Linked DNA regions of Azospirillum brasilense. The protein of the gene in region 1 interacts with the protein of each later gene in a pairwise test. Links are inferred from orthologs where the notes say so. Each region holds a gene or a part of one and is shown in the gene's direction. Other genes may lie near its edges.

What was found. Proteins that work in one complex are often made in the same cells at the same time.
Region 2: the proteins of D3869_RS30625 (region 1) and D3869_RS23630 interact in binary tests that used the Escherichia coli proteins (3 or more experiments, as listed by UniProt). The link is inferred for Azospirillum brasilense from one-to-one orthologs.

What each region holds. Positions count from the first base shown.
Region 1 is NZ_CP032349.1:302,171-306,827, reverse strand. Bases 874-3,910 are described here. They hold D3869_RS30625 (TonB-dependent siderophore receptor), read left to right. Parts: upstream 874-1,186; coding sequence 1,187-3,634; downstream 3,635-3,910. Other genes in these bases: D3869_RS30620 (hypothetical protein), read left to right, coding at 3,631-3,910; D3869_RS30630 (FecR family protein), read left to right, coding at 874-969. In the rest of the region: more of D3869_RS30630, read left to right, coding at 1-873; more of D3869_RS30620, read left to right, coding at 3,911-3,921; D3869_RS30615 (PepSY-associated TM helix domain-containing protein), read left to right, coding at 3,918-4,657. UniProt on the Escherichia coli protein: Involved in the uptake of iron in complex with ferrichrome, a hydroxamate-type siderophore. Binds and transports ferrichrome-iron across the outer membrane.
Region 2 is NZ_CP032347.1:310,986-315,471, reverse strand. Bases 706-3,571 are described here. They hold D3869_RS23630 (energy transducer TonB), read left to right. Parts: upstream 706-1,648; coding sequence 1,649-2,494; downstream 2,495-3,571. Other genes in these bases: D3869_RS23620 (ATP-binding protein), read right to left, coding at 3,141-3,571; D3869_RS23625 (response regulator transcription factor), read right to left, coding at 2,531-3,157; exbD (TonB system transport protein ExbD), read left to right, coding at 1,230-1,652; exbB (tonB-system energizer ExbB), read left to right, coding at 706-1,225. Also shown: D3869_RS23645 (hypothetical protein), read right to left, coding at 1-120; more of exbB, read left to right, coding at 275-705; more of D3869_RS23620, read right to left, coding at 3,572-4,486. UniProt on the Escherichia coli protein: Interacts with outer membrane receptor proteins that carry out high-affinity binding and energy dependent uptake into the periplasmic space of specific substrates such as cobalamin, and various iron compounds (such as iron dicitrate, enterochelin, aerobactin, etc.).

The sequences.
Region 1 (4,657 bases):
TGGTTCATCCGTCTGCAGGCGGAGGATGCGGGAGAGGAGTGCCGGCAGGCCTGCGCCGCCTGGTGCGCCGCCGATCCCCGCAACGCCCGCGCCTGGGCCTTGGCGCAGGACATGTGGGCCTCGCCCATCCTCACCGAAGCGCTGGAGGCCACAGCGGTTTCGGCCACAGCGGCTCCGGACACGGCGGTTCCGGACACGGCGCCGCGTGACGCCGCGCCAGCGCTTCCCCTCCGACCGTCGCGCCGCTCCCGGCCGCTGGGGCGCCGGGCGATGGCGTGGGCGGCGGCGGTGCTGGTGGCGGTCGGACTTGGCCTGGCCGCCGACCTGCCGCTGCGCCTGCAGGCCGACCACCGCACCGCGACCGGCGTGCAGGAGCGCCTGCAGCTGGCCGATGGATCGCGGGTGCTGATGGACACCGGGACGGCGCTCGCCACCGACGTCGAGGGGGAGGAGCGGCGGACCCGGCTGCTGCGCGGGGCCGCCTTCTTCGAGGTGACGCCCGACCCCGCCCGTCCCTTCCGGGTCGCGGCCGGCCCCGCCGTGGTGACCGTGGTCGGCACCGCCTTCGCCGTCCGCTACCTGGACGACCGGGTGACGGTGACGGTGCGCCACGGCACCGTGGATGTGGCCCGGTCCGGCGGCCCCGCCGTGCGGCTGCGCGCGGGCGAGGAGGTGGTGGTCACGGCGTCGGGCGTCGGCGCGGAGCACCCCGCCGACCTGTCCGCGGCGCTCGGCTGGGTCGATGGCCGGCTGGTCTTCGAGGACCGCCCCCTGGGCGAGGTTCTGGATGAGCTGGACCGCTACTACCCGGGGCTGATCGTGGTTCCCGATTCCCTCGCCGACCGGCGGATCACCGGCAATTACCGGCTGGACGATCCGGTGCGGACGGCGACGGCCCTGGCCGGTCTGGTGCGGGCCGAGACGCTGCGGGTGTCCGACGCCCTGCTGATCCTGCGCCCGCGTCCCTGACGCCGCCGGCTTTCCCTGCCCGCGCGCCGTCCCTCAAAAAAAATTTCCGCTTTTCACGATCCCAAAACGTCAGGTCGGCACGGCTATTAGGAATGCGTCGCAATCGCAACAAGCGACGCGGTCCGGCCGGTCGATACGTCGCGATCATGGGGAAAGCGTTACGATGGGTGCGGGGATGATGGATCGGGGTGCGCGGGGATGTCGGGGGACGGCCCTGTTGCGGGCGGCGCTGCTGTCATCGGCGGTGGCCGGCATCGGTGTGGCGGCGGGGGGCTACGCCCTGGCGGCACCGGCGAAGACCGGCGGGCAGGTGGCCCAGGCTTCCGGACAGATGGGCGGACAAACGGCGGGGCAGCGCTTCGACATTGCCCCGCAGGGGCTGGTGACGGCCCTCAACGCCTTCAGCGCGGCCAGCGGCTGGGAGGTCGGCTTCCCGGCGGAGGTGGCGCGCGGCCTGACCTCGCCCGGCGTGTCGGGCACCATGAGCGCCGACGAGGCGCTGCGCCGCCTGCTGTCCGGCACCGGCGTGTCGTACCAGATGACCGGCCCCGGTCGCGCCGTGCTGTCACGGCCGCAGGCCGGCGAGACGGTGCTGGACCCGGTGACCGTCGAAGGCACGCGCGAGCGGGCGACCGGCCCGGTCATGGGCTACGCCGCCCGCCAGAGCGCCACAGCCACCAAGACCGACACGCCGATCCTGGAAACGCCGCAGTCGATCTCCGTCGTCACCCGCGACCAGATGGACGCCCAGGCGGCGCGCAGTCTGGCCGACGTCCTGAACTACACCTCCGGCGTCACGACCGCCCGCAACGGCGGGTCCTCCTCCTTCGGCGGCGACGGCATCTCGGTGCGCGGCTTCGGCGGCAACGGCACCACCGGCGTGTCCTTCAACGAATATCTCGACGGGCTGCGGCTGAAGGGCAGCGGCTTCCTGACCTCCGGTATCGACCCGTACCTGTTCGAGCGGGTCGAGGTGCTGAAGGGCCCGGCCTCGGTGCTGTTCGGTCAGACCAGCCCCGGCGGTCTGGTCAACATGGTGACCAAGCAGCCCTCCCCCGACGCCCGGCATGAAATCCTGCTGCAAACCGGCAACCAGGGCCGCAAGCAGGCCGCGCTGGACATCGGCGGCGACGTGACCGGCGACGGTCGGCTCTCCTACCGGTTCGCCGGCGTCGCGCTGGACACCGACACCCAGACCGACATCGCCGAGCGCCGCCGGCTCGCCGCCGCCCCGACCGTGACCATCCGGCCGACCGACGACACCAGCCTGACGCTGATCGGCCTCTACCAGCGCGACAATTACGACGATTCGCCGCTGAACTACCTGCCGGCCCAGGGCACCGTGCTTCCCAACCCCAACGGCACGCTGCCGACCAAGCTCTTCGCGGGCGATCCCAACTTCAACGACTGGGACCGCAAGACCATGAGCGTCGGCTATCGCTTCGAACACCGGTTCGACGAGCGCTGGACGGTGCGGCAGAACGCCCGCTACCTGCACAACGACCTCGACCTCAAGCAGGTCTACGCGTCCGGCCTGCTGCCCGACCAGCGCACCACGCGGCGCACCACCTTCTCGGCCCGCGAGCGCGCCTACGACCTGACCGTTGACAACCAGGTCCAGGTGACCGTCCACACCGGTCCGCTGCGCCACACCGTGCTGGCCGGCGTCGACCATCAGCGGCTGAGGAGCGACACGCTGCGCGGGCAGGCGGCGGCGCCGAACCTCGACCTGTTCAACCCGGTCTACGGGCTGCCGATCGCCACCCCGCCGATCTACCAGAGCACCGCCACCCGCATCACCCAGACCGGCGTCTACGCCCAGGACCAGATCAAGTGGGGCGGCCTCGCCGTGCTGCTGGGCGGGCGCAAGGACTGGGCCGAGACGCAGCAGCGCAACCGGCTGAACCAGGCACGGGCGTCGCAGCAGGACGACGCCTTCACCGGCCGCGTCGGGGCGCTCTACCTGTTCGACAACGGTCTGGCGCCCTACGCCAGCTATTCGGAATCCTTCGAGCCGACGTCCGGCAGCGACTTCTACGGCAACCCGTTCGAGCCGACCACCGGCCAGCAGTACGAGGCCGGGCTGAAGTACGAGCCGCCGGGCTCCGGCAGCCTGTTCACCCTGTCGGCCTTCACCATCACCCAGCAGAACGTCACCACCGCCGACCCGCTGCACACCAACTACAACATCCAGACCGGCGAGGTCCGCTCGCGCGGCTTCGAGGCGGAGGCGCGTGTGAGCCTCGCCGCCGGGCTGAACGCGGTGGCCAGCTACACCTTCCTCGACGCCGAGGTGACTAAGAGCAACGGCGCCGACCGCGGCAAGCGGCCGGTCGCCGTGCCGACCCATTCGGCCTCGGCCTGGGGCGACTACACGGTGCAGGACGGCCCGCTGGCCGGCCTGGGCGGCGGGCTCGGCCTGCGCTACGTCGGCTTCACCTACGGCGACCCGGCCAACAGCTTCAAGGTGCCGTCCCACACGCTGGTCGACGCCGCGCTGCGCTACGACCTGTCCTATCTGAGCCCGCAGCTCCAGGGCGTGCAGGCGGCGGTCAACGCCAGCAACCTCTTCGACAAGGAGTATGTCGCGGCCTGCTCACGGGCGACCAACTGCTATTACGGCCTGCGCCGCACCGTCATCGGCTCACTGAAGTATTCCTGGTGAAGCGAAAAACCGAGATCGCGCTGCGGGTCGTGACCGCCGTCGGCGGCGGCTACGCCCTGGCGGCGGGAACGGCGGCGGCGCTGGCCCTGGCGCTGCCGGCCGTGCAGGACCGCGCGGAGGCGGTGCTGACCGCCACCATGGCGGCGCTGCTGCCCTGCGTCCTGACCGTGGTGATGGTGTTCGCCGCGGCCAGCGCCCTGCGCGCCCTGGCCTGGACCGCCGGCCTGACGGCGGCGGTCTGGGCGGCGGTCTCACTGTTGAAAAGCATGACGGGAACCGGGGTATGAACGGCAGTTTCCGCCTGTCGATGACGTGGCTGCACAATTGGGGCGGGCTGGTGGTCGGCTGGCTGCTGTTCTGCGTCTTCCTGACCGGCACCACCGCCTACGCCCGCTTCGAGATCACCCGCTGGATGCAGCCCGAGCGGATCGCAGCGACCAACAGCCCCGCCGCGGCGGCGGCGGCGATCGCCAGCCTGTCGCGCGAGGCGCCGCAGGCGCGCCGCTGGCTGATCACCATGCCCGACGAGCGGCGGACCGCGACCCAGGTCTACGTCTACAACCCGCCGGGGATACAGCCCGCCTTCCGCAAGCTGGCGCTGGAGCCGGCGGACGGCCGCCCGGTGCAGGCGCGGGCGACCTTCGGCGGCGACTTCCTCTACTACTTCCACTTCGACCTGCGCGTTCCCGGCTTGGTGGGGCGCTATCTGATCGGCGCCGCCGGGGTGGCCCTGCTGGTGGCGCTGATCACCGGCTTCGTCATCCACCGGCGGGTCTTCTGGGACTTCTTCACCTTCCGGCCCAACCGCTCGCGCACGCGGCTGTGGATGGACGTGCACAACGCTCTGGGCATCATCGTGCTGCCCTACCACGCGCTGATCACCGTGACCGGGCTGGTGCCGCTGATGCTGCTCTACATGCCCTGGGGCCTGCAGGCGGCCTTCGGCGACCGGCCGGCGACCTTCAACACGGCGGTCTACGCCGAACCGCCGCCGGTGGCGGTGGCGGGACGGCCCGCCCCGCT
Region 2 (4,486 bases), on another replicon or contig:
GCCCGCCTCCCCGTGGAGACCATAGATTTGGCCGTCGCGCGCCTCGATCACGGCGTAGCGGCCGTCCCGTTCGACGAGCCGGAAACTGCCATGTTCCGATACGGTCCGGACCTTGGGCATCGCAATCTTCCCTTGCGGTTCACATGTCACGCCGTGAACAACCGCCGCGATGCCCATTTGTCGCATAGCAGCAATATAGCACTTTATGGGTGCAAATGAGAGTCGTTCGCACTATACAGGAAGGAAGTCAGCCGCAAAGAAGTTTGAACCGCCAATGTTCACAGCGCTTCACACCCGTTCCATCGCCGCGATGGCCGCCGCCGGCACCCTCCTGTCGAGCGGACTTGGCTGGGCGCAGGGCGTCCCCGCAACCAACGGCGGCGCTCCCGCGGCACCGGCTCCGATGGCGGCTCCCGTGGCGCCTCCCGTGACGACGCCCGCCGCCGACGCGCTGGCCCCGCTGGCGGCCCCGGACGCTGCGGCGGGAGCGGCCGCCGGGCTGGACCACATGACCGCCGCGACGGCGATCCTGCCGCACGACCTGTCCCCCTGGGGCATGTTCATGGCGGCGAGCCCGGTGGTGCAGGCCGTGATGATCGGGCTGGCGCTGGCCTCGGTGGCGACCTGGACCATCTTCCTCGCCAAGTCGCTGGAACTGTCGAAGGCCAAGCGCAAGGCGCGGGTCTCCCTGGCGGCGCTGGAGCAGGCGCGTTCGCTGACCCAGGCGGCGGAAAGCATCGGCTTCGAGAAGACCCCGGCCACCGCCTTCCTGCGCGCCGTGATCGCCGAGGCGCACCAGTCGGCCGACGCCCCCTCGCAGGAGGGTCTGAAGGAGCGCGCGGCCTCCCGCCTGGAGCGGATCGAGGCGGCGGAGGGGCGGCGCATGATGCGGGGCACCGGCATCCTCGCCAGCATCGGCTCCACCGCCCCCTTCGTCGGGCTGTTCGGCACGGTGTGGGGCATCATGGTCAGCTTCATCGGCATCGCCAAGTCGCAGACGACCAACCTCGCCGTGGTGGCGCCGGGCATCGCCGAAGCGCTGCTGGCGACGGCCATCGGCCTCGTCGCGGCCATCCCGGCGGTGGTGATCTACAACGGCTTCGCCCGCTCCATCGGCGGCTACCGCGCCCAGCTCGGCGACTCCTCGGCGGCGGTGCTGCGGCTGCTGAGCCGCGACATGGACCGCCGCGCCCTGCCGCGCACCGTGTCCAAGGCGGCGGAGTAAGACCATGGCGGCGCGTCTGGACGACGGCGACGATCTCACCGAGTCGCACGACATCAACGTCACGCCCTTCATCGACGTGATGCTCGTGCTGCTCATCATCTTCATGGTGGCGGCCCCGCTGGCGACGGTGGACGTGCCGGTGGACCTGCCGGCCTCCACCGCCCAGCCGCAGCCGCGGCCCGACAAGCCCCTGTTCCTGACCATCCAGGCCGACAAAAGCCTGTCGGTGGGCGACACGCCGGTGGCGCGGGAATCCCTGGCGGCGGCGCTGGACGGGGTGACCAACGGCGACAAGGGCGCGCGCGTCTTCCTGCGCGCCGACCGCAGCGTGGATTACGGCGCGCTGACCGAGGTGATGAACGCGCTGCGCGCCGCCGGCTATCTGAAGATCGCCCTGGTCGGGCTGGAAGGCGCGGCCGCGAAATGAGCGTGGCGACCTTCGATCCCAACGACCTGCCGGACGGCGAGGAGCGCACGGCGCCCGCCCTGGCGCGCTGGGGCGGCAGTCTGGTGGTCGTGCTGGGCGCCCACGCCCTTCTGGCGCTCGCCGCGCTGTCCTGGCACGTGGCGATGGAAGAGGCGCCGGCCATGCCGCCCGCGGTGATGCTCGATCTGCCGCCGATGCCGGAAACGCCGGCCGCGGAGCCGCCGCCGACCCTGGAATCGATGCTCCCCGAACCGGAGCTGCCGCCCGAGCCGGTGATCGAGCCGGAACCGGAACCCGAGCCCATCCCCGAGATCGCCCCGGAGCCGCCCCCGCCCGTCCCGGCGGAGGTTTCCCTGCCGGAGCCGCCGCCCAAACCGAAACCCAAGCCCAAGGAAGAGCCCAAGCCGAAGCCCAAGGCCGAGCCGCCGAAGCCGCGCCCCCAGCCGCAGACGCCGCCCAAACCGGTGACGGAAGCCCCGGCCAACGCCGCCCCCGCCGCCGCCCCGCCTTCGGGCGCCCCAGCCCAGGCGGCGCCGGTGCCGCGCAACAGCAACGCGCTGCCCACGTGGCACGGCGCCGTGCTCGGTCATCTGGAGCGCTACAAGCGCTACCCCCGCATCGCCCAGATGCGGCGCCAGCAGGGCGTTCCGCAGGTCCACATCACGCTCGACCGGCAGGGCCGGGTGTTGGCGGTGCGGCTGCACAAGGGCTCGGGCTTCGAGGCGCTGGACGAGGAGACGATCGCCCTGGTTGAACGCGCCTCCCCGCTCCCGGCCCCGCCCCCGGACGTGGCGCAGGACCGCATGGAGCTGGTGGTGCCGGTGCAGTACTTCCTGCGCTGAATTCGACCGCTCACGCGCCGATGACGTGGATGCGCATCACGGTATGTGCATCCACAGGCGCATGAGTTCCGGAACCGTCCGGATGTCGAGTTTGCTGAGAATGTTCGCCCGGTGGGTTTCCACCGTGCGGACGCCGATCCCCAGGCGGATCGCGATGGCCTTGTTGGCGCAGCCCTCCACCATCAGCGCCGCGACATCCCGTTCCCGGGGGCTGAGAAGGGCCAGCTTCGCCAGGGCGGACTCCGCGGCGGAGCGGTCCCGGCGCTGGTGGGCGTCGCGCTGCAGGGCCTCGTGGACGCGGCGCAGGAAGACGCCGTCGTCGAACGGCTTTTCCAGGAAATCGACCGCTCCGGACCGGAAGGCGGTGACGGCGGAACTCACCTCGCCATGGGCGGTGATGATGATGACCGGCAGGCCGCAGCCGCGCCGGGCCAGCTCCTCCTGAAGCTCCAGCCCGTCCATGAAGGGCATGCGGAGGTCGGCCACCACGCAACCCGGCTGCTCCGGGCTGTAGCGGTGCAGGAATTCCAGCGCGTTGACGAAGGTGCGCACGGACAGGCCGGCCACCTCGACCAGAACGGAGAGCGCGTCGCGGACCGCCTCGTCGTCGTCGATGATGAAGACGGTCGGTTCGCCGGTGGAGGTTTTATCGGTCTGGGTCATGGGATGGCCGGGTGTCTGAACGGGCTGCGGGCAGAAAGACCTGGAAAACGGCACCGGTCGAACCGGTGCGGCCGAGCCACAGCCTGCCGCCGTGGCTCTCGACGATCGAGCGGCAGATGGGCAAGCCGAGCCCCATGCCCGCCGGCTTTGTGGTGGCGAAGGGCGAGTAGAGATGGTCGACCATGCCCGCCGACACGCCGGGGCCGCTGTCCTCGACCTCGAAGGTCAGGCCATCCGGCGGCGTGGCCCGGACGCGCAGGACGACCTCGCGCACCGGGCTGCCGGCCGCGGCGATGGCCTCGATGCTGTTGTGCACGAGGTTGAGGAGGACCTGCTCGATCTGGATGCGGTCGCACAGCACGGGGGGAAGCGGCTCGGCCATGTCCACCCGCAGCTGGACACGGTTGTAGGCCGCGTCCCCCCGCACCAGCGTCAGCGTCTCGCGCAGGATCTCCCTGGCCGATTCCGGCGCCAGTTGAAGCGACCCCTTGCTCAGGAACGTGCGCAGCCCGCGGATGACCTCGCCCGCGCGTTCCGCCTGGATCACCGCCTTGTCGATGAGCTCGTGGGCGCGCGGCGGCGTGTCGTCGCCCTCCAAGAGGCGCTGGGCGGCGCGCGCGTAGCTGATGGCGGCCAGCAGCGGCTGGTTCAGCTCGTGGGCCAGGGCGGAGGCCATCTCTCCGGTCACCGTGAGGCGCGAGAGATGGGCCAGCTCGGTCTGGTGTTCGCGCAGCCGGACCTCGATCTCGCGCCGCTCGCTGACCAGCGCGCCGAGGAACAGGGCCGTAATGGCCAGGGCCAGCATCAGCGTCTGGTGATAGACCACCGCGCCCAGGGGAAGGCCGATCGCCTGCAGCCCGGCGATCAGGCCGCTCTGAATGGCCAGGGCCGCCAGCACCGCGCCCGGCAGGCCGTGCGACACGGCGACCCAGACGAGGGGCAGGAACAGGACGTAGAACAGGTTGAACTGGCCGTCGCCGATGGGCAGGAAGACGAGCAGAAGGGCTGCGGCGATGGCGGCCGTCTGGGCGGCGGTGGGCGTCTTCGGCACGCTCCAGGCGGGCGTCCGGTCCGGCCGGTGCAGGAGGAGGACGAAGGGCGTGACCACGGCAATGCCGATGGCGTCGCCCAGCCAGTATTGGAAGGCCAGCGTCGGCAGGTCGGAGGCGGGCAAGGCCCCGTCCAGGACGAACACGCCGACGAAGACGGGCGCCACGACGGCGGCGCTCAGGAAGGTCACGCCGACCAGCCAGCCGACGTCGCGCACGCGGTTCAGCGCCAGACCGATCGCCACCCGGTGGCGCAGGACATGGGCGGCCGCCCCGTACC